Regions from separate parts of the Stenotrophomonas sp. STEN147 genome, predicted to be linked through region 3. Evidence: predicted binding sites of a transcription regulator. Region 3 holds the regulator's gene; each other region holds the start of a gene.
What was found. Region 3 encodes FliA, which starts transcription of late flagellar genes. Its sites were predicted from a motif close to TAAAGTTTNNCNNNCNNNGGCCGATAA; they were not measured.

Region 1 (10,618 bases), on a different contig from region 3:
CGACCATGAGCGCATCCCGGAGCGCATCGTGCATGCCCGCGGCAGCGCCGCTCACGGCTATTTCGAACTTAATCACTCGCTGGCCAAGTACACCCGTGCGCGCATCCTTGGCGAAGTCGGAAAGAAGACGCCGGTGTTCACCCGCTTTTCCACCGTGGCCGGCGGTGCCGGGTCGGTCGACACCCCCCGCGACGTGCGGGGTTTCGCGGTGAAGTTCTACACCCCTGAAGGCAACTGGGACCTGGTGGGCAACAACATCCCGGTGTTCTTCATCCAGGACGCAATGAAGTTTCCCGACCTGGTGCATGCGGTGAAGATGGAACCGGACCGCGCGTTCCCGCAGGCAGCGAGCGCGCACGACACGTTCTGGGACTTCATTTCGTTGATGCCCGAATCGATGCACATGATCATGTGGGCGATGAGCGACCGCGCCATTCCACGCTCGCTGCGCATGATCGAAGGCTTCGGCGTGCACAGCTTCCGCCTGTTGAACGAGGCCGGCGACTCCACCTTCGTCAAATTCCACTGGCGGCCGAAGCTGGGCATCCAGTCCACGGTATGGGACGAGGCGTTGAAGCTGCAGGCCGCGGACAACGATTTCCATCGGCGCGACCTGTTCGAGGCGATCGAGCGTGGCGACTTCCCCGAATGGGAACTGGCCGTGCAGCTGTTCACGGAAGAGGAGGCCGACGCATTTCCGTTCGATCACCTGGACCCGACCAAGATCATTCCCGAATCGCTGGTGCCGCTGAAGGTGATCGGGCGCATGGTGCTGGATCGCTGGCCGGACAACTTCTTCGCCGAAACCGAGCAGGTGGCCTTCTGCCCGGCCAACGTGCCGCCCGGCATCGACTTCAGCAACGACCCGCTGCTGCAGGGCCGGCTGTTCTCCTACCTGGATACCCAGCTGATCCGCCTGGGCGGACCCAACTTCCACCAGATCCCGGTGAATGCGCCGAAGTGCCCGTTTGCCAACCACCAGCGCGATGGGCATATGCAGATGCAGGTGCCCAAGGGCCGCGTGGCCTACGACCCCAGTTCGCTGGAGGACGACAGCCCGCGCGAGACACCGGCCGGATTCCGCAGCCATGCCAGCGCGGATGACGGACGCAAGGGGCGCACGCGTGCCGAGAGCTTCGCCGACCATTACAGCCAGGCACGGATGTTCTTCCGCAGCCTGGAAGCACCCGAGCAGGCCCATCTGGCCTCGGCACTGGTGTTCGAGCTGTCCAAGGTGGAAACGCTGAAGGTGCGGGTTCGTACCGTCAGCCACCTGCGCAACATCGACGAAACCCTCGCGCAGCGGGTGGCGGAAGGACTGGCGCTGCCCGCCCTGCCCGACCCGGCGCCCACTGCTACGCCGGCACAGGACATGCCCCCCGCACCGGAAGTCCGCGTGATTGGCCGCAACAAACCCACCCTGCAAGGGCGCTGCATCGGCATCCTGTTTGATGAAGGCTCCGATGCCGGTGTCATCAGCAGCCTGCGCAAGGCCGCCGAGAAGGCTGGCGCGGCGGTGAAGCTGGTGGCTCCCAAGGTGGGCGGCGCCACCCTGAGCAACGGCAAGGTGCAGGCGGCCGACGGCCAACTGGCGGGGACTCCATCGGCGGTGTTCGATGCGGTGGCGATCGTGCTCAGCGAGGAAGCCGGCAAGCGGCTTTCCAGGGACAGCGCGGGGCTGGAATTTGCCAGCACCGCGTGGGCACACCTGAAGGCCATCGGCAGCGATGAAGGCGGCCAGGTGCTGCTCAAGGCGGCGCGCGTCGGCAAGGACGCAGGCATCGTCGACGCGGGCGATGCCGGCGCTTTCCTCGCCGTCGCCGCCACCCGCCAGTGGGCCCGCGAACCGAAGCTGCGGCAACTGGCCTGACGGCCTCACCCCCATCGCCTGCAAGGAGACGTGTCATGCCCCGTGGAGACAAATCCGCCTATACCGACAAGCAGAAGCGCCAGGCTGAACACATCGAGGAAAGCGAGCGCGAGCGTGGTGCCAGTGAAAGCACCGCCGAGCGCATCGCGTGGGCCACCGTGAACAAGCAGGATGGGGGAGGCAAGCGCAGTGGCAGTGCCCGCAAGGGCGCCAAGAAAACTGCGAAGAAGGCGGCGAAGAAGGTCGCAAAGAAGGCAGCCGCGAAGAAGGCGCCCGCGAAGAAGTCCACCGCCAGCACGCGCAGTGCAGCCGCGAAGAAGGCAGCGGCAACCCGGGCGGCAAAGAAGGCGGCACGTTCGACCGCCGCGAAGAAGGCCGCGCGGACCCGCGCAGGCGGTTGAGATGCACCCGGCAGCGCAGCGGGCACACGGTGCCTGCGGCCCTGCACGGTGACGTGGCGCACGCGGGGCAGCATCAGCACCCGGCGGCGCCACGGCTCAGTCAATCGCCGGCCCGGCCCTTGGGCGCGGGTGCCGTCACGGCCACCGCCTGCAGCTTGCGCACCGCAGCGATCGGAATCGCTTCGGCCCGTCGCTGCTGCGGCCACCAGACGAACAGGAATGCGCTGCTGGAGCCCAGCAGGCGCGCGGTGCCGGGCAAGGGTGCCGCATCGCCGTTCAACTGCAGGCGGATCACTTCCCCACGTTCCTCGTTGCGGATCTGCTGCCCCCGCACCTGCACGTAGTTGGCCGCGCCGATGGCCATGAATGCGGCCACGGCCAGGGTCATCGCCGTCAGCGGCCGCAGACCTACGCCCTCCCAGCTGGTCAGTACCGAGCGCATGAGCACCGCCCGCCATGCCCAGTTGCGTGCGCGCAGTTGCTCGAGCTTGGCCGCATTGCGCATCCGCAGCGTTTCCGGCCAGCTCACCAGCAGCACCAGCAGCACGCCCGCAGCCAGCAGCAGTGCATAGGCCGGGTCACGGATGCCGGCCACCAGGAAATCGCTGGGCTGCATGTAATCCAGAATCGACAGCTCGAATCCCCGGTAGAACCAGAAGCTGCACCACAGCCCCAGCAGTGACACCAGCAGATAGGCGGTGGTGAACAGCAGTGCGGGCTCACGGCGCATGCGGGACAGCGCCTGCATCACCACCGAGTCATCATCGCCACGGGTCAGCGGCAGCATCGACCAGTCGGTCGCTGCTGCCGGCTCCGGTGGCGCCGCAGCCACCTCGATGCCCTGCACCCGCGGCACATCGCCATAGGTCCCTTCCGGTTCCCTGTTGTCCATGCCCGCTCCCCTTTTCAGCGAGCATCGCCGAAAAAGGTGCCGCGCGGTAGACCACCGGCCTGCGGCATACTCCACGGTGCCGCAGGACGCAGGGGAGAACCCGTCATGAGGCGACGGGCTGGCGTGGATCAGGCCGCGCGTGCTGCCACCGCGCGGACTGCACCGCTCTGCTCGATATGGAACACCGCGACCGACGCGGTCAGCGCATTGGCCTGCTCTTCCAGCGCGCGGCTGGCGGCAGTGGCTTCTTCCACCAGTGCGGCATTCTGCTGGGTCACCTGATCCATCTGCACCACCACCTGGTTGACCTGTTCGATGCCGGCCGCCTGTTCCTTGCTCGCCGCAGCGATGTCACTCATCAGCTGGTTGGTGCGTGCGCTCGCCTGTGCCAGGCGGGCAATGGCCGCTTCCGACTCGACGGTGACCGCCAGGCCGCTCTGCACCTTGCCTGCCGCCTCTTCGATGAGTTCCTTGATCTCCTTGGCGGCGATGCCCGCACGCTGCGCCAGGGTGCGCACTTCACTGGCGACCACGGCAAAGCCACGGCCCTGCTCACCCGCGCGTGCAGCTTCCACCGCAGCGTTCAAGGCCAGGATGTTGGTCTGGAAGGCGATGCCATCGATGACCGTGGAGATTTCCGAGATGCGCGCCGAGGACTGATCGATCTCCCCCATCACAGATGCCATCTGTGCCATTGCCTGTTCGGTGGCCCGCACCGCCGCGCCGGCAGCGTGTGCCTCGCTGTCGGCCTGGCGGGCCAGCTCGGCATTCTGGCGGACGGTCGAGGTCAGTTCTTCCATCGATGCCGCCGCTTCTTCCAGGTTGGCGGCCTGCTGTTCGGTACGGCGCGACAGGTCGCTGTTGCCGGCGGCGAGCTCCTGCGCGGCAGTGTTGATGCTGTCGGCAGCGTCCTGGATGCCGCGCACGATGCCGGTCAGCTGGGCCGTGGTGGTGTTGGCATCGTCGCGCATGCGGGCGAATACGCCGTCGTAGTGACCGTCCATGCGCGCAGTGAGGTCGCCCCCGGAGATCGCGCGCAGCACATCGGAGACGTCGGCGATGCTGGCCTGCGAACTGGCCATCATGCCGTTGAGCTGCTCGACCATCGCCTTGAACTGATACTGGAACGCACTGGCATCCCCACGCACGCTGAAATCTCCGGCGCGTGCCGCGCGGACCAGGTCGTCAATCTGGGTGTTGACTGCCAGCAGGCTCTGTTTCACTGCGGCCAGGGTGCGGGTCAGCGTACCCTTTTCGCCGGGATAGTCCGGAAGGTCGCGGCTGAGGTCGCCGATGGCATAGCGCTGCATGACCTCGGCCATCAGCAGTTCCACCTGCACGTGTGATTCCACCAGGCTGTTGGTGGCCTGCACCATGCGCCCGAAATCGCCCGGAAACGCGCTGGCGTCCATGCGATAGCGGATCGCACCCGCCTCGTGCTGCTCGGCCATGTGCATCTGCGCCCCGATGGCGGCCTGCACGCTCTGCCGCACGCTGGCCATCGCCTCGCCCAGCCGGGTCAGCTCGTCACGGCCGCCGAGGCGGAACTCCTGGTCCAGCTGACCCTTGGACAGGCGCTCGGCCAGGTTTACCGCACGTGCCAGCGGACCGGTCAGGCTGCGACCGATCATCACCGAGGCGGCGATGCCGACCAGCAGGGCCACGCCTCCCAGCGCCAGCAACTGCAGCAGACTGCGTTCGCCCAGACGGATCGCCTCGGCGGCCGCATCGCGGCTTTCCTTCTCTTCGAAGTCGACTCCCTCGGCCAACGCCTTGTTCCAGCCGTTGGCCGCGTCCTGCACCGGCCCCAGGGTCAGTGCCACGGCAGCGGGGTAATCGCCCTGCTCCATCAGTTCGCTGGTCTGCTTGTTGAGCGGGCGCGCAAGGGCGCGCTTGGCCGCGATGGTTTCAGCGATGGCCTTGCCCTCGGCATCGCCTGGCAGGGCCTGGTAGGCGGACCAACTCGCCTCGTAGCGCTTGACCAGGTCGGCAATGCGCTTCTCGTCGCTGCCGCGGTCTTCGCCCTCGCGGATCAGCATTTCGCGGCGCACCACCATCATCTGATTGTTGGCATCGAGCATCTGTGACAGCAGACGCACCTTGGCCACACTGACGTCGACCACCTGCTGCATCGCGCGCTTCTGCACGACACTGGCGGTGGCGCCGGTGGCCACCACGGCGGCGACCAGCAGCAGCAACAGGCCAAAGCCCAGCCCAAGACGCCAGGCAACCCTGACATTCCTCAAGTAATCCATGGGTACATCCAAAACGGGGGGATGCGCCCGTATCGGCCGCGCCACCGGCAATCTTGATCGGCAACATGCACGGGCGTCGGCAGCCGTTCACCTTGGTGAGGCCCCGCCCCTTACTTCTGCGACAAGGGCCTGAGCCACGCCGGGGCTGCCCTGCTCATGCCGGCATCAGGTTGCTTTCACGGAGGCTGCGCAGCCTCTGTGGGCAGGGTGGAGCTGCCATCTGCCGGAGATCTCCATGCCCGTGTACCGCCCCGCCCTGCTCGCCCTGTCCTTGCTGGTGTCGCCCGCCTTCGCGCAGGTACCGCCGCCGGCCCAGCTGCCGGAGCCCATTGCCGAGAAGGCCGGACCCGATACAGCGGCCCGCTCGCCGCTGCACGCCCAAGTGTTGCTGGATCGCGCCAATTTCTCCCCGGGCGAGATCGACGGTGAAGTCGGCAGCAACCAGCATCGGGCCGTGGCCGGCTTCCAGGCGGCACACGGCCTGACGGTGAGCGGAGAGCTGGACGACAGCACCTGGGAGGCTCTCCAGGCCGAGACGATCGCGCCGCTGGCCAGCTACACGCTGACGGCCGAGGATGTTGCCGGTCCGTTCCAGTCCATTCCCAAGAAACCCGCCGCACAGGCAAAGCTGAAGTCGCTGGGTTACAGCAGCGTCGAGGAAGCGCTTGGTGAACGCTTCCACGCGTCCCCCGCCCTTCTGAAGTTGCTCAACCCCGGCGTCGATCTGGCCAAGGCCGGCAGCCGCATCCAGGTGCCCAACATCGCCCCCGCGGCATTGCCGAAGGCGGCGAAGATCGTGGTCGACAAGTCCGATTCCACTCTTCAGTTGCTGGATGCGCAGGGCAAGGTGATCGCACAGGTGCCGGTTTCGTCCGGCAGCCAGCACGATCCGCTGCCGATCGGTGAATGGAAGATTCTCGGCGTCCATCGCGACCCGCCGTTCCACTACAACCCCAAGCTGTTCTGGGATGCGCGCAAAGGCGAGAAGAAGGCCACGCTGCCGCCCGGTCCGAACAATCCGGTCGGCCGGGTCTGGATCGATCTGTCCAAACCCCACTATGGCCTGCACGGAACGCCGGTACCCGGGCATGTCGGCAAGACCGAATCGCATGGCTGCGTGCGCATGACCAACTGGGATGCACTGCGCGTGGCCGATGCGGTGGATACCTCCGTCCCCGTGGTGATGCAGGAGTGAGCCGATGCGACTTTCGCAGTTGATCGTGCTGGGCGTGCTGGTGGGTGTGGGAATGGGCTGGTGGCTGCGCCGCGATGCGGGTGAGCCAGTAGCGGTTGCCCGGCCTGCAGCACCACCTGCGGTGGCTGCGGCGCCGGAGGTTGCGGCTGCAACGCCGCGTGTGCGCGCTGCGGCTCCCACGGCGGTGCCGCCGTCCAGCGCCACCGCCACCGATGCGCCAAGCGGCCTGCTGCTGCCGGTACAGGGCGTACTGCCTTCGCAGCTGCGCGATACCTTCACCGATGCCCGCAGCGAAGGGCGCGTGCATGATGCAATCGACATCATGGCCGACGCAGGAACCCCGGTGCTGGCAGTGGCCGATGGGACGGTGGAAAAGCTGTTCGACAGCAAGCGTGGGGGGCTGACGATCTACCAGTTCGAGCCGAGCGGGCACTGGTGCTACTACTACGCCCACCTGCAACGCTATGCCGATGGCCTGGCCGAAAAGCAGGTGATCAAGCGCGGCGAGGTGATTGGCTACGTAGGCAGCACCGGCAACGCCAGCGCCGAGGCCCCGCACCTGCATTTCGAAGTGCACGTGCTGGGGCCGGAGAAGCAGTGGTGGAAGGGGGAATCGATCAATCCGTACCCGCTGTTGCACGCGGGAGGCTAGCGCGTGTGCCGCGTGGCAGAGCCAGTCGCAGTGATGCCCGATTTGGGCACGATCCTACCCGTATTGGGTTTCTGACAAGTACCCCGCCGGGCATGGCCCGGCGCTGCCGGCGTCGCCACCGCCGCAGCGCGATGCTGGCGGTCGCCAGCCCGCCACCGGCAAGCAGTAACAGCAGTGCCAGGGGCTGCCGGAAGAAGAACGGCCACAGCCACATAGTCCAGTTCGGTCAGCTTGAGCACATCCAAGGGTGGCAGCAGTTCCACCGAGGCCGCCCGCCCGGCCAGCGTGGGATCGACCTCCAGCACGGTCAGGCGCAGCCAGGAACGCCCGCGCGGTCTGTCGGAGTTCATGCGGAAGGAGGTCAGGCCGGCCTGACTTCTCTGCAGACCCGCTCGGCAAGTTCGCGGCAGGCGAAGAACAGCCCTTCCACCCCACCTTCGTCCAGGTGCCTGCGCGGCGTCGCCATGGTGGCGCAACGGTTGGCCGCATGCAGCATCTCCACCGCGGTGAGGATGCCCACGGCCGCACGGTCGATCCGCGCCAAGGACTGACGTCGTCCGTCGGACAGGTTCTCCTCCGGCCACAACATGCCATGGGAGCCCTCGCCATCACGGATGCGGGTGAGGCAGCCCTGGAACGTGCTGAGATCGTCGGCGGGATTGGCGTCGTCGTTGATGGGCTCAACAACATGGAACGGCGGGGTCTTGCGAGCGGTCATGGTGTCGGCTTCCGTGGCTGTACTTGACAGCGCCACCGCCGAAAGATGAAACCGGCCCAAACTGAAGCGCCGCGACTCCACCGGGAGTCGCGGCGCTCTTTTTTCAATTGAACAGCGTTACCACCACGCCGGACATGGCCCGGCGCTACCTCAGGCGAACGGATCCTGCAGGACCATGGTGTGGTCGCGATCGGGGCCGGTGGAGACGATGCTGATCGGGCAGCCCGCCAGCTCCTCCAGCGAACGCAGGTAGGCGCGCGCGGCCGGCGGCAGGTCATCCCATTGGGTGATGCCGTGGGTGTTCTCGCTCCAGCCCGGGAACTCCAGGTACACCGGGGTGCACTCTTCCCAGCCCTGCGCGTCCAGCGGCGCGTACTCGGTACGCTTGCCGCGGTATTCGTAGGCGATGCAGACCTTCAGCTTCTCCATGCCGTCCAGCACGTCCAGCTTGGTGATGCACAGGCCGCTGATGCCGTTGATGGCCACGGCGCGCTTGAGCGCGACGATGTCCATCCAGCCGCAGCGACGCGGACGGCCGGTGGAGGCGCCGTACTCGGCACCGCGGTCGCGGATGCCCTGGCCGATCTCATCGTCCAGTTCGGTCGGGAACGGACCGCCGCCGACGCGGGTGGCGTAGGCCTTGGCGATGCCCAGCACGTAGTCGATCGCATCGGCACCCACGCCGGCACCGGCCAGTGCGCCGCCGACGGTGGTGTTGGAGCTGGTGACGTACGGATAGGTGCCGTGGTCGATGTCCAGCAGCGCGCCCTGCGCACCTTCGAACAGCACGCGCTTACCCTGCTTGCGCAGGTCGTGCAGGATGCCGGCGACATCGGACTTCATCGGCTCGACGTACTCGCCGAAGGCCAGTGCCTCGTCGTAGGTCTTCTGGAAGTCGATCGCGTCGGTGTTGAGGTACTTGGTCAGCACGAAGTTGTGGTAATCCAGCGCGGTGCGCAGGAGTTCTTCCAGCTGCTTGGGGTAATGCAGGTCGGCGATGCGGATGCCACGACGCGCCACCTTGTCTTCGTAGGCCGGGCCGATGCCACGCCCGGTGGTGCCGATCGCCTTGCCGCCGGCAGCGCGTTCGCGCGCCTGGTCCAGGGCGATGTGGTACGGCATGATCAGCGGCGCGGCCGGGGAGATCTTCAGGCGCGAACGCACTTCCACGCCGGAGGTTTCCAGCTCGGCGATTTCCTTCTGCAGTGCGGCCGGCGAGATCACCACGCCGTTGCCGATCAGGCACAGTGCGTCGTCGCGCAGGATGCCGGACGGGATCAGGTGCAGGACGGTCTTCTTGCCGTTGATGACCAGCGTGTGGCCGGCATTGTGGCCGCCCTGGAAGCGCACGACCGCGCCGATTTCCTCAGTGAGCAGATCGACGATCTTGCCCTTGCCTTCATCGCCCCACTGGGCACCCAACACTACGACAGACTGACCCATGACGGGCTCCTCGATTTGTTGCGGCCATCGGGGCCGCGGACGGGTAAACCGTGGCGGGGGTGGCCAGCGCGGTCATGGCGGCTCCAAACGGGGAGCAGCCGGCGATGGATGGCCCAGACACGGAAAAAGCCGAACGGGGGAGGCCCGTCCGGCTTTTGTGCATTATCCGGGTTTCCGGGGTCGGATGCCACCTTTCCGACGGACGGCTTCACCCAGCGGTCAGGGGCCCGAAACGGGGTCAGATCCCTTTCCTGCGGAAAGGAATATGACCCGCTGCTAATGCCGTGCCCACCACAGCAGGCTCAGGCCGGCCAGCAGGATCAGGCCGCCAAAGCTGCGCAGCGCCGGTCCAGGCAGGTCCAGCAGGCGCTCGGCCATGCGCTTCCAGGCCAGCGGGGCCGCGAACAGGAACAGGCCTTCCAGCACCGCGACCAGGCACACGGCCGCGAACAGGTCTTTCATCGGGAACTCCAGAAATGGCACGGGGCCCGGCATCTGGCCGGGCCCCGTGGGTAGTGCGTGCGACCTCAGCGATCGCTCTTGAGGTATTGCAGGAACGGGTCGTTCTTGTCGAGCACGATCACGCCGTTGCCGTCGGTCATGGAGCCACGGTAGGCCTCCAGGCTGCGGTAGAAGGCGTAGAACGCCGGATCGGCAGAACCGGCCTTGCCATAGATGCGCGCGGCATCGGCATCACCTTCACCGCGCAGGCGCTGGGCATCACGCTCGGCTTCGGCGATCAGCACGGTGCTGTCGCGGTCGGCCTGGGCGCGGATCGTCAGCGATTGTTCCTCGCCTTCGGCGCGCAGCTTGGCGGCCTCCTGCTTGCGCTGGGCGCGCATGCGCTCATACACGTCGTTGATGACCTGGCTGTCGGTCGGCAGATCGACCTGCTTGATGCGCAGATCGATCATCTGCATGCCCAGCCCCGCCACCGCCTCGTTGATCCCCTTCAGCTGCTCGGCGATCAGCTCGCTGCGGTCGCCGGACACCAGCTGCTGCAGGGTGCGCGAGTTGATCTGGTTGCGCAGCGAGTCGGTGATGATCGGTGCCAGGCGGGCATTGGCGATGCGCGGATCGCCGCCGGTGGCACGGAAGTAGTCACCCACGTTGGAGATGTAGCCGATCGCGAAGAAGTCGACGCTGACGTCCTTCTGCTCGGCGGTGAAGTAACGCGCAGGGGCGGTATCAA
Region 2 (10,618 bases), on a different contig from region 3:
CGGTACGGCTTTGCCGGTACCCCGGTCGTGCTGGCCACCGGCGTGGCCAACTGGCGGGCCAGCTCGGCGCTTGCGATGTGACCGTGCAGGAACAACAGACTGCTGAAGATGTTCATGATCGTCGCTCCACTTGAGTGGATTGAACGATACGGGCAGCATGAGGACGTAAAAAGCGACATTTCCGCAAGCTTGACTTGAACAGGATTCAAGCCTCATGTCCCGCCCACCCCTCCATGCCCTGCAGGGTTTCGTGGCTGCCGCGCGCCTGGGCAACCTGTCACGCGCCGCGGCGTCGATGAACCTGACCGTCAGCGCGCTCAGCCATCAGATGCGGCAGCTCGAAGAGCGCCTCGGCCAGCCGCTGCTGGTCCGCCAGGCGCGCGGGGTCGCACTGACCCTGGAGGGCCAGCGCCTGCTCGATCGGGTCGGGCCGCACCTGGATGCAATCAACGAGGTGTTCCAGCGCTACGCCGCGCGCGCCGAACATGTGCTGACGATCAGCGCCGTACCGTCGATGGCCTCCGCATGGCTGGTGCCACGGCTGGGTCATTTCGTCGCCGCACACCCGCAGATCGAGATCAACCTGCAGTCCAGCGAACGCCTTGTCGATTTCGATCGGCAGCTGCAGTTCGACGCGGCCTTGCGCGTAGGCGGCGGGCAATGGGCCGGGCTGGTGGTCGAGCGGCTGTTCGATGAGTGGCTGGTGCCGATGGCCAGCCCGGCGCTGATCGCGCGGATGGGCGGCATCGACCGTGCTCCACTGGCGCAGTGGCCGCTGCTGGGCGATCCGGATGGCGCATGGGCCGCGTGGTTTGCCCTGATCGGGCAGAGCCCCCCTTCGCGGTTCGTGGCGGTGCTCGACGATTCCGAAGCGCATCACCGTGCAGCGCTCGATGGCGTCGGCGTGGCCCTGGGCCGGCTGACGCGCGCGCGCCTGCTGCTGGATTCGGGCCAGCTGGTCGCGTTGTCGGAACAGCGGCTGAAAACGGCCTGGCCGCACTGGCTGGTGTATCCGCAGCGCTCGGCGCGCCACCGTGGATTCCTCGCCTTCCGTGAGTGGTTGCATGCGCAGGCCAGCGAGCATGCGCGGCACATGGAGACGCAGGGCTGATCCGGCCCGGCGCACGCGGCCACCTGTCGCGTGCTGCGGGCCACCGCTGCGTCATCGCACCAGGGTGACCGCCTGTCCGGAACGTGCGAAAGCGTCCTCGAGCAGGGGCCCTGCCTTGATGGCCTCGACCTCGTCGAACAGGGCGCGCAGGGCGGCAGCGGGGCGCGCTGCAGGTGCGGCCACGGCCTGCTGGATCGCAGTGAAGCGGTCGGCGAGCACGCGGTGTCCCGGATGCTGCAGTGCCCAGGCCTGCAGCGGCTGGCGCACGCCAGCGGCGGCATCCAGGCGCCGCGCGTCAAACAGATCGATGGCCGCCGCTGACGTGTCGGCACGCTCGATCGTGGCGTGCCGCAGTTCCCGGCTCAGGAACAGATCGTAGGCGGCACCCCGGCCAACGGCGATACGCAGCCCACCGCGATCCAGATCGGTCACCTGCCGCGCCGGACTGTCCTCGCGCACCAGGTAGGTTCCTTCGATCTCCACATACGGTGCACTGAAGGCGATGCGGCCGGCACGTGCCGGATCGATGGCGAGAAAGGCCAGGTCCCATGCGCCGTCGGCTGCCGCCGCGACCACCGATGCGGCCGCATCGTGACAGGTGAATCGCGCCTGCACGCCCATCCGCTGCGCCAGCGCGGTGGCCAGCTCCACCGAGGGGCCGTGCGGCGATCGTGCGTCGCCCTGCGCAAGGACCGGATTCCCCAGATTGATGGCGACGCGCAGATGGCCCAGTGGCGCCAGTGCACTTCGGTGATCGGCCAGGGTCATGCAGCGCTCCGCGAAAGGGGGCAGGCCAGCATGCCCGCAACGATGCGCACGGAATGTCAGGGCGGCGCTATCCTGCGACGATGAACCCCATCGCGCATGTCGAGATTCCGGCCAGCGACCTGGCTCGCGCCATCGCCTTCTACCAGCAGTGGCTGCAGGTGCGCATCGATGCGCCGGTCCAGCTGCACGGCTGCCGCATGGCCTACCTGCCGTTCGCGGATGACGCGGCGGGTGCCAGCATGGCGCTGGTGCAGGGCGCGGACTACGTGCCCGCAGAGCAGGGCGCGCGCATCTACATCGGTGTTGATGACCTGGATGCCAGTCTCGATCTCGCCCTGCGGGCGGGAGCGGAGCTGCGCTTTGGCCCGGCAGATGCCGGCCACTGGCGGGTGGCCGAGATCTGCGACAGCGAGGGCAACCGCATTGCGCTGCAGGCGCCGGTTAAGTTCTAACCCGAGCACCGTGCCGCGCGGTGCTACCGTGATGCGGCGTGCGAGCGCTGCAGCCAATCGGTGATCGCCGGGTCGAGCCGCGCATCGTCCGGCACGCGCAGGCCGAATGCCGACTGCAGCACGTCGCGCACGTCGGCGGCATCGCGCAGTGGGCGTTTGAGCGGCGCCTGCCCGGGGCGGTACTCGGTGTAGTTGCCACTGCCGATGGTGCGCCGCCAGTCCGGACCGGCCAGTGAGGCGCGCAGCTGGCCAGGGAAACTCGAATCCGGGTGCGTGCACACGTACCAGTTGGCCACCACGTTGTCGATCGGCGCTGGCGGCCGCAGGTCGAAGCGGTACAGCGCCCGCCATGCGTCGCCCGTCTGGGCGGACAGCACGAAGTCGTCCGCGCCCGGCAGCTGCTGCAGCTGGAAAGACTCGTGCGGCGTGGCCTGCGGCGCCGTTTCGTGCAGCCGCAGCGGCACTGTCGGCGTCAGGCCACCGAAGCCGGCATCGACCAGCCAGTCCTCTCCCTCCACGTGCACGCGCAGCAGCAGGTGGGTACGCGCCGTCGGGGCATCGTCCTGTGCCGCCAGCAGCACGCGCGCGCTCAGCGGCTGTGCGTCGAAGCCCACAGCCTGCAGCAGCGCCAGCAGGCCGCCGTTGAGTTCAAAGCAGTAACCGCCGCGCTGCTGGTCGAGAAGCTTGTGCTGCACGCTGTCCAGATCGATCGGCACCGCGTCGCGCATCAGGCTGCTGAGGGTTTCAAAAGGGAGCAGGGCGTTATGGCGCTGCACCAGCAGGGTCAGTCCGGCAAGGTCCAGCGACGGCGGAGCATCCAGTTGCAGGCGCTGCAGATAACGGGGGACGTCGAGCGGGGTCATGGCGAGGGCGGCCGGTGGGAACAATCCCACTGTGCAACCACAACCGGGGTTGAGGTCAAGCGCAGGCGCTGTGTCACGTCTCCGTCGCCTGGGGCCGGTACAAAGAGCGCAACCGGCACGGTGCGTGCCATGGCGTCGGCAATGCGCCTAAAGTTGTCGCCGGTCAGGCCGATACAGGTGCGTCCTTCCGCCTGGAGTCTGTGATGTCGGCCGCCGTCCCCCTTCGGTCCCTGCGCACCCGCATCATCGCGATGCGCTCGGCGTTTCCACGCCTGCTGGTCTGGCTGCAGCCGCATCGACTCAGCGTGGCCAACAAACTCAAGGCCACCCTGCTGGTCTGCGGCGCGGGCCTGGTGGCGATTGCCGCTGTCCATGCCTGGACCGGCCATGCCAGCAGCCAGGCCGCACGCAGCCAAGCCAGTTACCAGCGTGGCAGCGATCTGGCCGCACGCTTGGCGACGCGGGTGGCGGAGGCGCGTCGCCTGCAGACCCAGTATGCACGCAGTTTCGACGATGCAGACCGCAGCCAGCTGCAGGCGGCCCAGCGGGCATTGCAGGTCGATCTGAATGCGCTCAGGGCGATGCCGATGGATGCCGGTCGCCGCAAGGCATTGCAGGCGCTCACCGAGGCCGCCGAGGGATTCTCGCAGGGCGTGGCCGCGCTGTTCGAACGTGTGGATGAGATGGGGCGGGGTGATGCCGGCCTGGCTGCACAACTGCAGCAGGCCGCCGACGCCTTGCAGCAGCGGGTGGATGGCCTGGACCGGCCGGCACTGGCGCTGCACCTGCAGAAGATGCGGCGCCAGGAAGCGCTGCTGCTGCTCGATGGCGATTCGACTCATGCCGACCGCGCCAGCGAAGAGAAGCTGCCGTTCGATCTGGCGCTGGCGGGGTTGCCGCCCGACGTGCAGGAGGCGCTCCGCACCGGCATGGACGCCTATCAGTCGGCACTGCTCGGCTACACCGCCGCCCGCGTCGGCCTTGATGTGGAGACCCAATCGCTGCTGGAGACCGCTGCCGGCGTGGCGCCCGCGCTCGCCGCCTTCCAGCAGGCACAGGTGAATGCGCTGGCCCTGGCGCAGGCGCGGCAGCAGGCCGGTGCACGCACCATGAGCGTGCTGTTCGCCCTCACCCTGCTGCTGGTGGCCGGCGTGCTGATCACCAGCCTGCTGCTGGTGCTGCGCGCGGTGCGCAGGCCGATCCAGGACACCCTGCGGTTCGCCAGCGACATCGCCGATGACCGGCTCGATACCACGTTGCGCGTGCACAACGCCAACGACGAGATCGGCCAGCTGGCACAGCGCCTGGTGGACATGCAGCAGCGGCTGCGTGCGCGCATCGAGACCGAGCGTGCGATGGCCCGTGGCAACACGCGCGTACGCCAGGCCCTGGACTGCGCGCAGACCGGGCTGATGGTGGTCGATGCCGAAGGCCAGGTGGCCTACGCCAATCCTGCGTTGCGGCACGTGCTGGGCCTGCAGGCCGACGCGCTGGTCGGCACTGACGCGCGGGACCTGCATCCGGCCCTGGCCGGCCTGGTCGACGCGCGCCACCGCCAGGAGCGGGAAATCAGTCATGCCGGTGTGCGCTATCAGTTGATCGCCAATGCCATCGTCGATGACGACCAGTTCCTGGGCGTGGCGCTGGAGTGGCGCAGCCGTGCGCTGGAAACGCTGCTGGAGACCGAGGTGGCGGCACTGGTCGACGCTGCCGCGCAGGGTGACCTGCACGGGCGCATCGCCCTGCAGGGCAAGCACGGTTTCGTGCATACGTTGTCCACCAGCATCAACCGCCTGCTGTCCACCTTTGAAACCAACCTGGGGGACCTGCAGGCACTGCTGGCGGCGTTGGCCCGAGGAGATCTGAGCGTGCGCATGGAAGGCCAGCTGCAGGGCGTGTTCGCGCGTATGCGCGACGACGCCAATGCAACCGTCGCGCAGCTGGGCCGCATCGTCACCCGCATCCAGCGCGCCGCTGCCAGCCTGGACAACGGTGTCGGTGAAATCGTTGCTGGCCATCACGACCTCTCGCAGCGTACCGAGCAGCAGGCGGCCAATCTGGAAGAGACCGCAGCCTCGATGCATGAGCTGACCGACACCGTCGGCCGCAACGCCGACGCCGCCGGACGTGCCGACGCGCTGGTGCAGGGGGCTGCAGCGGTTGCACAGCGGGGTGGGATGGCCGTCGGTCAGGTGGTGGAGACCATGCAGGGCATCAGTGAAGCATCGCGCCGCATCGGGGACATCACCCAGTTGATCGACGGCATCGCGTTCCAGACCAACATCCTTGCGCTCAACGCCGCCGTGGAGGCCGCGCGTGCTGGAGAGCAGGGCCGCAGTTTCGCGGTGGTCGCGGCGGAAGTGCGTCTGCTCGCGCAGCGCAGTGCCGAGGCAGCCAGGCAGATCAAGTCGCTGATCGAGGACTCCGTGGCACGCGTCGGCCAGGGCAGCGTGCAGGCCGCGCAGGCGGGCACCACCATGGACGAGATCGTCGGCAGCGTGCAGCAACTGGCGGACCTGCTCGCTGGCATCCGCAGCGCCTCGCAGGATCAGCACGCGGGCATCGCCCAGGTGAACCACGCCATCGTGCAGATGGAGGCCAGTACCCAGCGCAACGCCAGCCTGGTGGAAGAGGCCGGCTCGTCGACCGCGCAGATGCAGGCGCAGGTGCGCGCGCTGGCCGAAGCCGTGTCCGCGTTCCGCCTGCAGCCGGACGGTCAGGCCCGCGCGGCGGCGTGATCACGTCCGCCGCCGGGTTCAGCCCGGCGGCGCGGCTCAATACACGTCGCGCCGGTAGCGGCCGCTCTCGAGCAGCGTTTCCACCACCTCGTCACCGAGCGCGCCCCGCAGTACCTGATCCACACCCTCGGCCATGCCCTGCAGCGAGCCGCAGACATGGATCACGGCGCCACGCTGCATCCAGTCCCGCAGTTCATCGCAGGCCGCCCGCAGGCGGTCCTGCACGTAACCGCCTGCTGCGTCGCGCGAGAACGCCAGGTCGACCCGGGCCAGATGGCCCTGCGCCTGCCATGCACTCACCTCATCGGCGAACAGGAAGTCATGAGCGCGTTGGCGCTCGCCGAACAGCAGCCAGTGGCCGTGCTCGCCTGCGTGTGCCGCCTCGCGCAGCAGGCCGCGTAGGCCGGCGATGCCGGTGCCGTTGCCGATCAGCACCATGGGTGCGCCCGGCACGCGATGGAAGCCGGGGTTGCGGTGCACGCGCGCGGCGATGTGCGCGCCTGCCGGCGCATGCAGCGACAGCCAGCCCGACCCCAGCCCCGGGCGCCCGGTGTCGTCGTGCACCAGGCGCACGACCAGTTCCACCACGCGATCGGCCGGGCACGAGGCGATCGAATATTCGCGGCCCGGCAGTACGGGCAGGGCCTTCAGCCAGCGTCCGGCATCCTGCACCTGCAGCGCACTGGCCACGTCCGGCAGTTCACGTTCGCTGGCCAGGCACTGCAGGGTCTGCGTGCCGCCTTCGATCAGCAGCGGTTGCAGCGGGTCCAGTCCATGCGCCAGCAGTACCGCACGGGCATGCGCGGCACTGTGCCGCGGCGCGATGTGCAGGATGTCGCCGGCCTGCCACTGCACGTCATCCGGCGCAGCCAGACGGATCCGCCAGATCGGACCACCGACGCTGCCCGGGTTCAGCTGCTGGCGATCCAGCAGCTGCCAGTCGTGCATGCGGGTGGCCGCCGGCAGCACGCTGTCGTCGGCAGCAATGCCGGTCAACAGGCCGAGCTGCTGCTGCCACTGGCGCAATGCTGCGACCGATGCAGCGTCCACGTCGATGCGGTCGAACATCGCGCGGGCACCGTTGCCCAGCAGCCACGCATCGAACTGGCGGCCGAAGGCACAGTAGTGCGGGTACTGGCGGTCGCCCAGCGCGAGCATGCCGAACTGCAGTGTGGCCAGGTCCACGGGGCGGCCCAGCAGCTGGCGCGAGGCACGTCGTGCCGAATCCGGTGGTTCGCCGTCACCAAAGGTACTGAGCACGAACAGCGCGTGGCTGGCCGCCTGCAGGCGGTCCGCGTCGATCCTTGCCATCGGCAGTACCTGCACCGCCTGGCCGCTGGCCTGCAGCTGCGCTGCCGCGCGCCATGCCAGCTGTTCGGCCAGGCCGCTCTGGCTGGCATGCACCACCAGCCATGCGGCGCCGTTGGCTGCGGCCGCCGGCAGTGGCTGGCGCAGCGCACGTGCGGCGCGCTGGCTGCGGCGACGGTCGAGATAGAGCAGCCAGCCGGTGATGAAGAACAGGCTCATGCCCAGGCTGCTGAGCATCACGATGATGCGCCCGGGAATCCCGAAGTAGCTGCCCGAGTGCAGCGCGAACACGCTGGTGGCCAGCTGGCCGCCAGCGCCCTGGCGCGCGTAGGGACGCGCATCCAGGATCGCACCGCTGGCAGGGTCGAGCTGCAGCAGATCGTGCGCGCGGTCATGATGGCCACCGCGCAATGCTGGATCGCCCGCCATGGTCCGCACATTCAGTGCCTGGCCGGGCTTCTCGGGCAGCCGCAGGTCGATGTAACCGGTGCGCACCCCGGCCTGCGCGTACAGCGTCGTTTCCACGCGGCGCAGGTCGAGCACGGCGCCGGCATCGATCACCTGCTTGGCCGGTGGCGCCACGCCGAGCAGGGCATTGGCCGCGCTGCGATACCAGTCGAACGACCACCACAGGCCGGTCAGGGCACTCATCAGGTAGATCAGCAGCACCCAGGTGCCGGCCACCGAATGCAGGCTCCACAGGAAGCCGCGGCCGCTGCGCTTCCATTCCACGGCCAGCCAGCTTCGCCAGTGCCACCAGCGGCGGGGCCAGCGCAGGTAGAGCCCGGACAGCGTGAAGAACAGCAGGGCGATCGCGCAGCTGCCGGTGATCCATTTTCCGCGCTCGCCCGCGGCGAGGTGGCGGTGCAGGTCTTCGACGAAGTCGAAGAAGGCCTGCCCGCGCAGGGCGCTGAAGCGCTCGCCGCTGTATGGGTCGAAGTACACCCAGTGCGCTTTGCCGCCGGCAAAACGGGCCACCGACGGGCGCTGGCCGCTGGCATCCACGCGCAGCCGCTGCAACGGCCGTTTGCTGTCGGCCTGCAGCATCGGCACCAGCTCGCTCAGGGGCAGCGGCTGCTGGCCTTCGGCGTGATGTTCGGCGATGGCGGCGAAGCCGGGGTTGGCGGCGCGCAGCAGTTCATCTTCAAAAGACAGGGCTGCGCCGCTCAGGCCCATGATGGCCAGGACGGTGCCGGCCGTGATGCCCAGCAGCCAGTGCAGTTGGAACAGGACGTTCTTGAACATCGGGGGATGAAAGCCAGGAGGGCTGCCGCCCGCATCCTGCGCAACAGCAAATGAGAATTAGTCGCGTAATTCTCGGGGGCGCCCTGTCTGCGGTCAAGTCGGTGGGGTGGCGCCAGCGACGGGGCCTTCCATGGCCACCGTTGCGCGTCCTTGCACCTGCCTCAGAACTTCCAGCCCACCCGCGTGTAATAGAACCCGCCGTTGAATCCGTAGGGCGAATGCACCGGATACTGCGCACCGGCCACGCCCCCCCAGGGGTTGCTGGCCGGCACACGGTCGAACAGGTTCTGCGCGCCCACGCTGACGTACAGGCCCGAATCGAACTTCCAGCCCACTTCCGCATCCACGATCAACGCGCTGCCCCCGTAGATCGGCAGGCCGCCGTCCTCGGCGGAGATCACGCCGCTGTCCAGGTGATCCTCGTACCAGCTGCTGTAATAGTTGAACCGGAGATTGGCGTGGAAGATCTGCCGCTGGTGATTGATGCTGAAGTAGCCCTTGGTCCTGGGCAGCGATTTCTCCAGCTTGTACACGCGCGCTTCGTCGATGAAGTCGGTGTCGTAGCGGTCCACCTTCGTGCGGTTCCAGTTGGCCGCCAGCGAGTAGGTGGTGACCCCGCCGAAGTGGTTGCTCTTGAAGCTGGTCACCAGGTCCACGCCGGTGGTGGTGGTATCGAAGGCGTTGCCGAAGTAGGTCACCTGCGAGATGGAAGCGGCTTCTGCATTGCCGCCGGCCACCAGCGCCGCACGCTCCTCCGGAGTGACTGCAAAACTGGTGCTCAGGGCAATGCGGTCTTCCACCTTGATCTGATAGCCGTCCAGGGTGACCAGCCAGTCACCTTCGGTCCACACCGCACCCAATGACACATTCCTGGACTCTTCCGGAGTAAGCGGCTGCGCGCCCTTGAGCTGGGCAATCGGATTGGTTGGCGGCAGGGTGGCGATGTCTTCCAGTGCGGTACCGCCGAACACGGTGCTGATCTGGCTGATGTTGGCCTGGCCGGGAGTGGGTGCACGGAAGCCGGTGTTGTAGGCGCCGCGCAGAGCGAAGTGCTCGTTGAAGTCGAAGCGCGCGGTGAGCTTGCCGGTGGTGGTGCTGCCGAACGAATCGTAGTCCTCGTAGCGCAGCGCACCGGCCAGCAGCAGCCGCTCGGTGAGCTGGGCTTCCAGGTCGGCGTAGGCGGCCCAGTTGCGACGATCAAAGGTGCCGGCGGTGCGCGTGCTGAAGCCGTTGAACCCGTTGGAGCCCAGCGCGAAGCCCTGCTCGGTCAGCGGCCCGATGGCCGTGGATGGGCCGTCTCCCGGGCTGATCCTGAAGCTCTCCTCGCGCCATTCGGCACCCATCGCCAGGCGCAGCGGCTGGCTGCTGAAGCTGACCGGGATGTCCCGGCTGACGTCCACATTGAGGTTCTTTTCGGTCTGGGTATTGCCACCCGGGCGGAAGAACAGCCCGGCCGGCTGGTCGGGACCGAGCGAGGCGTTGACGGTGTTGTAGATGGTGAACTCGATGTCGTTGCGCCCCCAGGAGCCGCTCACGTCCCAGTACCACTCACCCCAGGTGCCTTTGGCGCCGGCGAACACCGAGGCGTCTTCCAGTTTGCCGCCGAAGCGTGGGGTGAAGCCGCCGGGCAGGCTGGACAGGAAGGTAAAGCAGTTGGCGGGCAGGGCAGCCACCGCGCCGCTCACGGTGCCGTACGGCAGCAGGTTGCCGGCGCCATCGCGCAGGGTGATGGTGGGGCAGGCGCCCACGCCGGTCAGGTTGCCCACCAGCAATGTCTGCCCGCCATCGTTGGAGTAGACGCCCGAACGTGCGGTGGGGTCGCGGTAGTAGAACCCGCCATCCACTTCACGCTTGGCGTAATTGCCGAACAGGTAGAACTCCACGTTCTCGGTGTCGTAACCGAGGTTGGCGACCAGCTTGAGGTCGTCGTCCACCTTCGGCGATCCCCAGATCTGCGCAGGATCTTTCACCCCGGGGTAGCCTGCCGCTGCGACCGCGGCGGCATCGTCGCGCTGCACACTGCGCGAGGTGTCGTCGGCGTTGCGCCATTCGGCCGTAAGGGTGGCGAAGCCGTGCTCGGTGAGCGGCAGGCCGATCTGCGCCGAGTACTGGGTGGTGAGCCCGTCGCCCTCG
Region 3 (10,618 bases):
CGCATCACTGCCGACTGCAGGCGCGCGGTGGCGATGTCCAGGGTCGACACGGCGCGGTCCAGTTCCTCGTCGCGCAGGCGCGCACGCAGGGTCTTGAGCCGGTTGCGCGACAGCACCAGCTCGCCGATCAGGTTGACGATCGCATCCAGCCGCTTGGTATCCACGCGCACGGTGTGCTCGGCCTCGGCCACCGGCTTGTTGGCCGCGGGCTTGGCAGCGGCGGCCGCGGGGCGCGGTGCGGGCGGTGCAGGCGCAGGCGCCGGCGGAGCAGCCACGGGTTTCGCGCCGGGGGCGGCGCCGCCGTGCAGCTGGTCAAGCAGGGCTTCGAACTCATCCTCGCTGATCAGGCCATCGTCGGCCTTGGCCGGCGTCGCCACCGCGGTGGGGGCGTTGCTGCCGTGCAGCTGATCGAGCAGGGCCTCGAACTCGTCGTCGGTGATCAGGTCGCCGGCGGCGGGCGCGGTCGCTGCGGGCGCGGCGGCGGCCGGCGCAGCAGCGCCGTGCACGTCGAACTGGGCGATCAGGTCCGGTGGGGCATAGCCGGGTTCATTGCCGGAAGACACGGCATCCAGCATCGATTGCAGGTAGTCCAGTGATTGCTGTGCGGCATCGAAGTGATGCGGCTGCAGCACCGCCTGGCCAGCGCGGGCGGCGCCCAGTGCCTCTTCGGCGGCATGGCACAGCTCGACCATGGCGGTGATGCCGAGGAAGCCGGCGCCGCCCTTGAGCGTGTGATAGCCACGGAACACGGCGTTGAGCTGGTCGGCGTCCTGCGGCGCCTGTTCCAGCGACACCAGCTGTTCGCCGAGGCGATCCAGGATTTCCTGTGCCTCGATGATGAAATCGGCGGTGATGTCGTCGGATACCGCGCTCATGCTTACAGTCCCAGGTCCGACAACAGGTCGTCGGCGTCGTTCTGAGAGACCGCGTGGCGGTCCAGTCCCTTCAGTGCCGGCCCGGCCAGCGCCGGATCGGTGCGATGCTGCTCCGGTGGCAGGCCCAGCGCGCCAAAGCCTTCGTGCACGCGGCGGACGATGCCGACCACGCGACGGATGATCTGTCCGGTCAGGTCCTGATAGCTCTGGGTCAGGGCAATCTCGGTCAGGTTGTGGCGGATGCGCTCCAGCTGCGCATCCTGCCCCGGCTGCAGGCCTTCGGCGCGCAGCTGTTCGGTGAGGCTGCGGCACTCTTCGGCCAGGTCCAGAGTGCGGTGCGTGGCCTGTTCGGTCATCGCCACGACGTGGTCCAGGCGCGCGCAGGCGTCGTCCAGCTCGCCCGCCTCGCTGGGGACGGTCGGCAGTTCTCCCAAGGCCTGGCCCAGTTCGCGGGCCAGCCGCGACAGGCCGCTCATCATCGGCTGCGTGCGTGCAGCCACCAGGGCGTCGATGCGCTGGCGCCAACCGCTCTCGTCGCCGGATTCGAGCGCGTCGAGGGCTTCCTGCAGGCGCAGGGCGAGGGCGTTCTTGTCGACCGTGGCGTCCATCAGGCGCTGGCCGCCAGGCGTTCGAAGATCTTGCCCAGTTTCTCTTCCAGCGTCTGCGCGGTGAACGGCTTGATGATGTAGCCGTTCACGCCGCTCTGCGCCGCTTCGATGATCTGCTCGCGCTTGGCCTCGGCGGTGACCATCAGCACTGGCAGGGTCTTGAGCTTGGCATCGGCACGGATGGCCTTGAGCAGTTCGATGCCGGTCATCACCGGCATGTTCCAGTCGGTGACCACGAAGTCGAACGGTTGGCTCTGCAGCATCGACAGCGCGGCATGCCCGTCCTCGGCTTCGGCGGTGTTGGTGAAGCCCAGATCGCCCAGCAGATTCTTGACGATGCGACGCATGGTCGAGAAGTCGTCGACGATCAGGATGCGCATGTTCTTGTTCAAAGCGGAGTTCCTTTGTTGTTCAGTCGCCTGCGGTGGCCGTGGCCGCCGCGGGCATGTTCATTCTTCAAGCCCGGCATCCGCGGCCTCGAAGATCTTCAGCCGGCCGCGCAGGCGCAGCACGGCCTGGCCGTGGATCTGGCAGACGCGCGATTCACTCACGCCGAGCACCGCGCCGATCTCCTTCAGGTTCAGCTCCTGCTCGTAGTACAGCGAGAGCACCAGCTGTTCGCGTTCGGGCAGATGGCCGATGGCCTTGCCCAGTTCGCGGCCGAACTCGCCACGTTCCAGGACCTGCTGCGGTGTGGGTCCGCCCTGGGCGACGGTGTCCAGTTCGCCCTGGTCTTCGATGCGCGATTCCAGGCTGAGGACCTGGCCGCGCGAGGCGTCCTCCATCAGCCGCAGGTACTCGGGCAGTGGCATGTCCATGGCCGCCGCCACCTCGGTGGCACTGGCTGCACGGCCCGTGGTCTGCTCCAGGCGGCGGATGGTGGCGGCCGCATCGCGGGCACGCCGATGCACCGAGCGCGGTACCCAGTCGCCGCGGCGGATCTCGTCGATCATCGAACCGCGGATGCGGATCGAGGCATAGGTCTCGAACGAGGCACCCTGGTCGGCGTCGTAGCTGCGCGAGGCTTCGATCAGGCCCATCATGCCGGCCTGGATCAGGTCGTCCACTTCGACGCTGGCCGGCAGGCGTGCGGCCAGGTGATGGGCGATGCGCCGCACCAGGTCCGAGTGCTGGGCGATGACCTCGGTCGCCGCCGAGCGCTGGACTTCCCTGTACTGGGCCGCGCCTTTCATGCTGCCACCCCGCGTTGCTTGAGGATGCGCTCGAGGAAGAATTCAACGCCACCGCGTGGCTCGGTGGGGGCCTGCCAGCGGGCGGTGCGACGGGCGATCTCGGTGATCGCCAGGGCCGACGGGCTGGATGGATAGGCCTTGACCACCGGCTGCTGGCGCTGCACCGACAGGCGCAGCCAGTCATCCTGCGGCACGCAGCCCAGGTAGTTCAGCGAGACATCGGCAAGGAACTTCTCGCAGACCCGGGTCAGCTTTTCATACAGCACGCGGCCCTCGTTGGGGTCGCGCACCATGTTGGCCACCACCTGGATGCGGTCCACGCCGCGCTCGCGCGACAGCACCTTGATCAGTGCGTAGGCGTCTGTGATCGAGGCCGGTTCGTCGCAGACCACGACAACCGTGTCCTGTGCGGCCTGGCAGAAGGTCAGCACGCCGTCGGTGATGCCGGCGGCGGTGTCCACCACCATGATGTCCAGCTCGCGTTCCAGTTCGGAGAACACGTTCACCAGGCCGATGTGCTCGGCCGGGGCCAGCTCGGCCATGTGCCGCCGACCGGACGCGGCCGGCACCACCAGCACGCCGTTCGGACCTTCGACGATCACGTCTTCCAGCGAGCAGCGGCCGGCGACCAGATCCGCCAGGGTGTGGGTGGGATTCAGGCCCAGGATCACGTCGATGTTGGCCAGGCCCAGGTCGGCGTCGAGCAGCAGCGTGCGCTTGCCCATGCCGGCCAGCGCCACGGCCAGGTTGGCCGAGACGTTGGTCTTGCCGACGCCGCCCTTGCCGCCGGTCACGGCGATGGTGCGCACAGGGCCGAGCGGCTCGCTGCGGGTGGCCGACAGCGGGAAGGTCTTGGTCAGCTTGGCGTACTCACGCGACGGCATGGTTCAACTCCGGGTTGCAGGGCATATCGGCCGCTCGGCGCAAATCTTCAAGGCGAAGTACAAGATTGGCCGCGCTGGCCCGGTGCAGGTCGTCCGGAACGTCCTGGCCATCGGTCACCCAGGTGATCGGCAGCGCGTGGTCTACCGCCACTGACAGGGCGTTGCCGAAGCGGCCGGTCTCATCCAGCTTGCTCAGTACCAGGCCCTGCAGGTTGGCCGCGCCGAAGCGGCGCACCACCTCGTCCATGTCGCCAAAGCTGGTATTGGCCGGCAGCACCAGCAGAGTGCGGACCTGGCGGGCGGCACGCAGCCACTGCAGCTGCGCGGTCAGGGCGCGGTCGCGCGGGCCCAGGCCGGCGGTATCGATCAGCACCAGCTTGTAGTCCTTCAGCCGCTCCAGCAGCTGGTCCAGGTCGGTACCGCTGTTGGCTTCATGCACCGCGATGCCGAGCTGGCGGCCATAGCCGTACAGCTGCTCGCGGGCACCGATGCGCAGTGTGTCGGTGGTGACCAGGGCCACGTCGCGCGGCGCGTGTTTTTCGGCGAAGCGCGAGGCGAGCTTGGCGATGGTGGTGGTCTTGCCGGCCCCGGTTGGACCGACCAGAGCGATCACGCCGCCTTCTTCCAGCGGATCGACCGGCGCGATCGGCAGCCTGCGCGAGATCAGGCCCAGCATCAGCCCGCGGCCGCGGTGGGCTTCGGTTTCCAGCGGTATCTGCATGGCCACATCGCGGGCCAGCCCGGCATCGAATCCGTACTCGTCCATCAGGTCCAGGGCGGTCGCCCGCACCGGGCAGCCGCGCAGGCGCTCGTCGGTGAAGCGGTTCATCTCGCGCTCGATGACCTGGCGCATGCCGGCCACTTCGTGGCGCAGCTGGCGGATCTCGGCATCGTCCTGTGCAACCACCGTCAGTACCGGTGCCGGGGCAAGGAGCGGGGCCGGCGCCGGCGCGGTTTCCGCTTCGGCGGCCGCGATGGGGGCGGGCGTGGTCTCGGCGACGTCCTGCGCGTACGGCGGTTCGGGGTGCACGGCCTCGGCCTGCGCAGTGGCCGCAGCGGTGATCGGCAGCGGCGGCGGCAGCACTGCCGGCGCGGGGGATTCGTGATGCTCGTCCAGCGGCGGGTCGATCAGGAAACGGGCGCGGTTGGCGGGCGCCGGGGCGGGAGCCGCGACGGCGCTCGCGAACGGCGCGAAGATCTGCTCCGGCAGTGCCGGATCGTTGACGGTGGCACGCGCCAGGGTGGCAGCGAAGCCGGAACTGCCGCGGGTGGGCACGATCTCGTCCGCACTGTCCAGGGTGCGGCCGGTGGCACCGACGGCCGCGCGGGCGAGGGCGGCCACGGCCGATGTGGTGGCCGTCACCGGCTGCTGGGCCGGTGTCGCGGAGCGGCGACGGGTGACCGCGGCGATCACTGCATCCGCAGCGGTGCGCGGTTTCGGCGGCGGCGGAGCCACGTCGCGCCGCGAGGCTTCCAGCGCGCGTTGCACCGCGCTCTCGTCATAGTTGGCTGCGGCGACGATCTCGACGCCTTCCTCGATCCGGCGGTTGGACAGGATCACAGCATCGGGACCATGTTCCTTGCGCACCAGGTTCATGGCCGAGCGCATGTCGGCGGCGACGAATCGTTTGATTTTCATGCTGAGGTCACGGGACGGGGACGGCGGGGGGGTGGTGGGAGAACGCGGGTGGTCGGTGGTCTGCACGGAACGGGTTCCCCTTGGCATCTGTCTGTTGCGGTGGTTCGAAGGTGGTGTCTGTTTTCTGACGCATCGGTGGGCGGCGTCAGCTGATCGTTCCGACCAGCTTCAGGCGCTTGTCCTCCGGCACTTCGCTGTACGCCAGTACCGACAGCGACGGAACGCTGTGACGGACCAGGCGTGCCAGCGCGGCACGTACCGGGCCGGGAACCAGCACGACCGCGGGCTCGTTGCGGGCTTCCTGCTTGCTGACACATTCGGCCAGACTCTGATGCAGTCGCTCGGCAAGCCCGGGTTCCAGCGCGGCGCCGTTGCCCTGCGTGGACTCCTGCAAGACACGTTCCAATTGCGGGTTGAGGGTGAACACCGGCAGCTCCGCCGACATTCCGGCGATCTCCTGCACGATGAAGCGGCCGAGCGCCGTGCGCACTGCGGCGGTGAGCGTGGCCGGGTCCTGGCTGGACGGCGCGTGCTCCACCAGTGCTTCGGCGATCTTGCGCAGCTGGCGGATCGGAATGCGTTCCACCAGCAGGTTCTGCAGCACCCGCACCACGGCCGACAACGGCAGCGCCTTGGGCGTCAGATCTTCGACGAGTTTGGGCGCGCTCTTGGCGAGGTTGGCCAGCAGGTGCTGCACTTCCTCGTGGCCCAGCAGCTCCGGCGCATGCTCGCGGATCAGGTGCGAAAGATGGGTGGCGACTACGGTGGCCGGGTCGACCACGGTGTAGCCCATGGTTTCGGCCTGGGCACGCTGGTGCGGCTGGATCCAGGTGGCGTCCAGGCCGAAGGCGGGATCCTTGCCGGCGATGCCGTCCAGCGGGCCGAGCGCACTGCCGGGGTCCAGTGCCAGTTCGCGGTCGGGATGGATCTCGGCGGTTGCCACCGGCACGCCATGTACCAGCACGCGGTAGCCGTTGGCCGGCAGTTCCAGGTTGTCGCGGATGTGCACGGATGGAATCAGGAATCCCACGTCCTGGGTCAGCTTGCGCCGCACGCCCTTGATGCGCGCCATGAGTTCGCCGCCCTGGTTGCTGTCCACCAGCGGAATCAGCCGGTAACCGACCTCCAGCCCCAGCGGGTCGACCGGACGCAGTTCGTCCCAGCTCAGTTCCGCGGTGGGGGCCGGCGCCGCCGGTCGGCCCAGTGCATTGACCGCGCCTACATCGCTGCCGGCAGTGTCGTTCGGGGTCGGAACCTGTCCCTTCCGGTACAGCTTCCAGGCGATGAAGCCGAGAATCGCGGCAAGCGTCAGGAAAGCGACGTTGGGCATGCCGGGCACCAGGCCGACCAGGCCGATGATGCCGGCGGTGATGGCCAGGGCACGGTACTGGCCGAACACCTGGCCGGTCATCGCCTGTGCCATGTCCTGCGAGCGCGAGGCACGGGTGACCAGCATCGCCACTGCGCTGGAAACCAGCAGGGCCGGCAGCTGCGCCACCAGACCGTCACCGATGGACAGCAGGGTGTAGGTCGCAGCGGCATCGCCGAACGGCATGCCATGCTGCAGCACGCCCACGGCGAGGCCGCCCAGCATGTTGATGAACAGGATCAGGATGCCGGCAATCGCATCACCCCGGATGAACTTGCTGGCGCCGTCCATCGCGCCATAGAAGTCGGCTTCCTCGCGGACCTCCTCGCGGCGCAGCTTGGCTTCTTCGCGCGTCAGCAGGCCGGCGTTGAGATCGGCATCGATGGCCATCTGCTTGCCGGGCATGGCGTCGAGGATGAAGCGCGCGGTCACTTCCGAGACACGGCCGGCGCCCTTGGTGATGACCACGAAGTTGATGATGGTCAGGATGGCGAACACCACGATGCCGACCGCATAGTTGCCGCCGATCACGAATTCACCGAACGCGGCGATGACCTTGCCAGCCGCGTCGTGGCCGTTCTGGCCATTGAGCAGGATGACGCGGGTGGAGGCCACGTTCAGTGCCAGCCGCAGCATGGTGGTGACCAGCAGCACGATCGGGAAGATGGTGAAATCCAGCGGGCGCTTCACGTACACCACCGCCAGCAGCACCATCAGCGAGATGGCGATGTTGAAGGTGAACAGCGCATCGAGCACGGGCGCCGCCAGCGGCACCACCACCATCGCCAGCAGCGCCAGCACGATCAGCGGCGCGCCGAGGCCCTGGCGGATCATCTCCAGCAGCCGGCGGGTGTTGAATCCGGACGAGGCCTGCGCGCTCATGCCCGGCCTCCCTTGCCGAATTCATCCACCTCGATGTGCGGGGCGCCCGGCATCGGGCCGGTGCGCCAGGCGCGCAGCTGGTAGACGTAGGACAGGACCTGGGCCACGGCCGAATACAGTCTCACGGGGATTTCCTTTCCGAGTTGGCCTTCCCGATACAAGGCGCGTGCCAAAGGTGGGGCGGAGACGATGGCGACCTTGTTGCCGTCGGCGACTTCACGGATGCGCAGGGCGGTCTCGTCCACGCCCAGCGCCACCACGGTGGGCGCGTTCATGGCGCCGCCCTCGTACTTCAGGGCCACGGCGTAGTGGGTCGGGTTGACCACCACCACGTCCGCGGTGGGCACCGCTTCCATCATCCGGCGGTTGGCCATCTGCTGCTGGAGCTGGCGGATGCGGCCCTTGACCTCCGGGCTGCCTTCGCTTTCCTTCATTTCCCGCCTCAGTTCCTCGCGGGTCATCTTCAGCTTGCGCATCCAGTTCCAGCGCTGGTAAGGCGCGTCGATCGCGGCCAGCACCAGCATTGCCCCGGCAGTGGCCAGCAGCAGTCGCAGGGTGAAGCCCAGGCCATCGGTGATGGCCGTTTCCAGTGGGTGGTGGATCAACCCGCGCAGGGTGTCGAAGCCGCTCCACACCACCAGTCCGGCGGCGACGCCCACGAAGGCCACGCGCAGCAGCGACTTGGTGAATTCAGCGATGGCTTCCGGTCCGTACAGACGTTTGAGGCCGGTCAGCGGGTTCAGACGATTGATGTCGGGCATCATCGCTTTGGCCGACCAGCGCAATCCGCCCATCACCAGCGGGGCGACGAAGCTTGCCAGCAGGCAGACCAGCACCAGCGGGGTGATTACCAGCATGAACTGCAGCAGCAGGTCGCCAAAGTGGCCGAACAGTTCTTTCGGGTTCTGCCGCAGCCCCTGCTCGGGACTCAACGCCTGCTTCATCCATTGCGTGGCGCCCCGGCCGATCGAGCCGCCCATGGCCATCACCGCCAGCACGCCGCCACCGAACACCGCGGCGGTGCCCAGTTCGCGGGAACGCGGCAGGTTGCCCTGTTCGCGGGCTTCGCGCAGACGTTTTTCGGTGGGTTGTTCGGTCTTTTCGCCGGCGGATTCGTTCTCGGACATCACGGGCACTGCGGCAGGGGATGCCGGGGTGCCTGCAAGAACTGTTCCGCGGCGCGGGGTTCACCGCCGGGGCAACGTCGATGCTAGCCGGGCAGGGCCGGCCGCAGCGGGATGCTCAGCGTGCTGTCGCTGTGCCAGTCCACCTGCAGCGGGGCGCCCGCATCGGCGGCCGACTCGTCGCTGACATCGCGTCCGGTGCCGTGGTTCACCTGGTGCATGGCGTCCTTGAGCACGTCCACCTTCACCAGCAGCCGGCTGCCCGCGCCCACACGGCGGGCGACCATGCGGGTGCGATCGAAGGACAGGTCGGTCCATCGCCCCGGGACCAGCAGCTGCCGCGTGGTCGGGTCGCGGACGTAGCTGGCACGGCCGACGTAGTAGGACAGCTGCATCCGGCGCCCATCGGGCAGCAGCTCGTACAGGGTGACCGTGAAGTCCATGTCGCGCTTGTTGATGCGGACCTTCAGATCGCCCGAGAAGGGTCCGATCAGGTCCATCGGTGCTGCGAGGGGCTCGGAGAGGAAGGTCAGTGCCGTGTCCGGCTCGTCCCCGGCGGCCACGATCGGGAACGGATAGTAGCCATGCCGGACTTCCTCGCGGTCGGCGAGGTCCACCGTCTGCCGCAGTGTTCCCGGTGTTGGCCGCTGTTCCTGCAACGGGTGATGGTTGCCCTCTGCGGCCGCTGACAGGTAGTACGTGCGATGGCCGCCGGCAGCGGCATCCAGGGTGGCTGCATGCCCCCAGGTGTTGCTGCCCATCAGCTGGAAGTTGACCTGGTCGGCCAGAAGCGCCGGGCGCGGGGCACCGCGAAGTACGTGGTCCAGCCACTGGAAGGTCAGCGCAGGCGTATCGAACTGCGCGACCGGGTCCACCGTGTAGCCGCGCAGCTGCATCGGCTTGCTGGCGGCCTGGGCACCGCCGTGGTCATACGGCCCGATCAGCAGGACATGATCGGCGTCCGGCCGGTAGCGCATGTGATCGGTGAAGTACTGCAACGCGGAAATCTGGCCGTCGTCGTAGTAGCCGGTAATGGTCAGCACCGGAATGCCGATGTCCCTGAAGTCTTCGGCGTACGGCACCATGGCCTGCCAGTAACCATCATAGGCGGGGTGGGCAAGCCAGCGCTGCAGCCAGGGATTGGGGGTGCCATCGATCTGGTCGATCTGCCGGTAGGGCCGGCCGGAGGCATACCAGCGGGCGGGCAGCTGTGACCACCGGCCCTGCTGCCCATAGGTGTCGGTATCCAGCATCGGGCCATTGGCCACGTAGAAGGCCCAGCCGTAGTTGGCGCTGAGGAATACGTTGTTCTCCATCGGCAGGCCCTGGCCCGGAATGGCAGCCACGTAGGGCACGATGGTCTTCAGCGCAGGATGGTGATGGCGCGCTGCCGCCCACGCGGTGAATCCTTCATAGCTGCCGCCATACAGGGCGACCCGACCGTCGCTCCAGGGTTGGCGGCTGACCCAGTCGATCGCGGCATTGGCGTCCACCCCGTCGTGTTCGTAGGGGGCGATGGTGCCGGTACCCTGACCTTTTCCGCGTGCGTCGACCACGATGCCGGCATAGCCATGGGCCGCGGCCAGCAGCATCTTCAGACGGTTCTTGGGCGGGTCGGTGTAGATGGTGAACAGCATGGCCGTCGGCAGCGGCGCAGACGCGCTGCGGGGCCGTGCCAGCTGTGCGGACAGCACCACCCCTTCGGCCACGGGGATACGTACTCCGCTGTCGATCACGAAGCGGCGTTGCTGTTCTGCGTCGAGCAGTGCAGGGGCGAGTGCCGCAGCCAGGGTCTGCGCGCGCAACACAGCCTGCAGGCGCACCAGCTCCAGCGCGGCCGACTGCGGCACGGTCGCGGCATCGGCCTGTGCCGCAAGCGCCTGCGTCAGCTGCGCCTGTACCGCAGCGGGAGGCAAGGCCAGCGCTGCATCGGCCTGCACGGCGGCAACATCATCCAGGCCAGCAAAGGCCGAATGGAAGGCGCGCGAATACGCTTCCGCATCCCGCGCGCCAGTGCTTGCCAGCAGCATCGGCATCCAGCGCT

Region 1: a site for FliA is predicted at 5,448-5,474, ahead of ACVOKU_RS16730 (methyl-accepting chemotaxis protein). Genes of this name have one in related genera too.
Region 2: a site for FliA is predicted at 3,343-3,369, ahead of ACVOKU_RS09565 (methyl-accepting chemotaxis protein). Genes of this name have one in related genera too.

What each region holds. Positions count from the first base shown of each region.
Region 1 is NZ_JBRRCG010000021.1:41,190-51,807, reverse strand. Features, by position in the region: gene ACVOKU_RS16745 (catalase) at 1-1,870, shown strand, start outside; gene ACVOKU_RS16740 (hypothetical protein) at 1,906-2,271, shown strand; gene ACVOKU_RS16735 (hypothetical protein) at 2,372-3,163, opposite strand; gene ACVOKU_RS16730 (methyl-accepting chemotaxis protein) at 3,292-5,418, opposite strand; gene ACVOKU_RS16725 (L,D-transpeptidase family protein) at 5,654-6,613, shown strand; gene ACVOKU_RS16720 (M23 family metallopeptidase) at 6,618-7,265, shown strand; gene ACVOKU_RS16715 (hypothetical protein) at 7,627-7,983, opposite strand; gene ACVOKU_RS16710 (adenylosuccinate synthase) at 8,134-9,426, opposite strand; gene ACVOKU_RS16705 (DUF2065 domain-containing protein) at 9,703-9,888, opposite strand; gene hflC (protease modulator HflC) at 9,954-10,618, opposite strand, start outside.
Region 2 is NZ_JBRRCG010000007.1:107,330-117,947, reverse strand. Features, by position in the region: gene ACVOKU_RS09590 (hypothetical protein) at 1-116, opposite strand, end outside; gene ACVOKU_RS09585 (LysR substrate-binding domain-containing protein) at 215-1,111, shown strand; gene ACVOKU_RS09580 (transporter substrate-binding domain-containing protein) at 1,163-1,879, opposite strand; gene ACVOKU_RS09575 (VOC family protein) at 1,960-2,331, shown strand; gene ACVOKU_RS09570 (arylamine N-acetyltransferase family protein) at 2,355-3,194, opposite strand; gene ACVOKU_RS09565 (methyl-accepting chemotaxis protein) at 3,398-5,932, shown strand; gene ACVOKU_RS09560 (PepSY domain-containing protein) at 5,969-8,485, opposite strand; gene ACVOKU_RS09555 (TonB-dependent receptor plug domain-containing protein) at 8,647-10,618, opposite strand, start outside.
Region 3 is NZ_JBRRCG010000002.1:17,224-27,841, forward strand. Features, by position in the region: gene ACVOKU_RS02935 (chemotaxis protein CheA) at 1-875, opposite strand, end outside; gene ACVOKU_RS02940 (protein phosphatase CheZ) at 878-1,483, opposite strand; gene cheY (chemotaxis response regulator CheY) at 1,483-1,875, opposite strand; gene ACVOKU_RS02950 (RNA polymerase sigma factor FliA) at 1,933-2,676, opposite strand; gene ACVOKU_RS02955 (MinD/ParA family ATP-binding protein) at 2,673-3,560, opposite strand; gene flhF (flagellar biosynthesis GTPase FlhF) at 3,547-5,199, opposite strand; gene flhA (flagellar biosynthesis protein FlhA) at 5,345-7,450, opposite strand; gene flhB (flagellar biosynthesis protein FlhB) at 7,447-8,577, opposite strand; gene ACVOKU_RS02975 (CocE/NonD family hydrolase) at 8,661-10,618, opposite strand, start outside.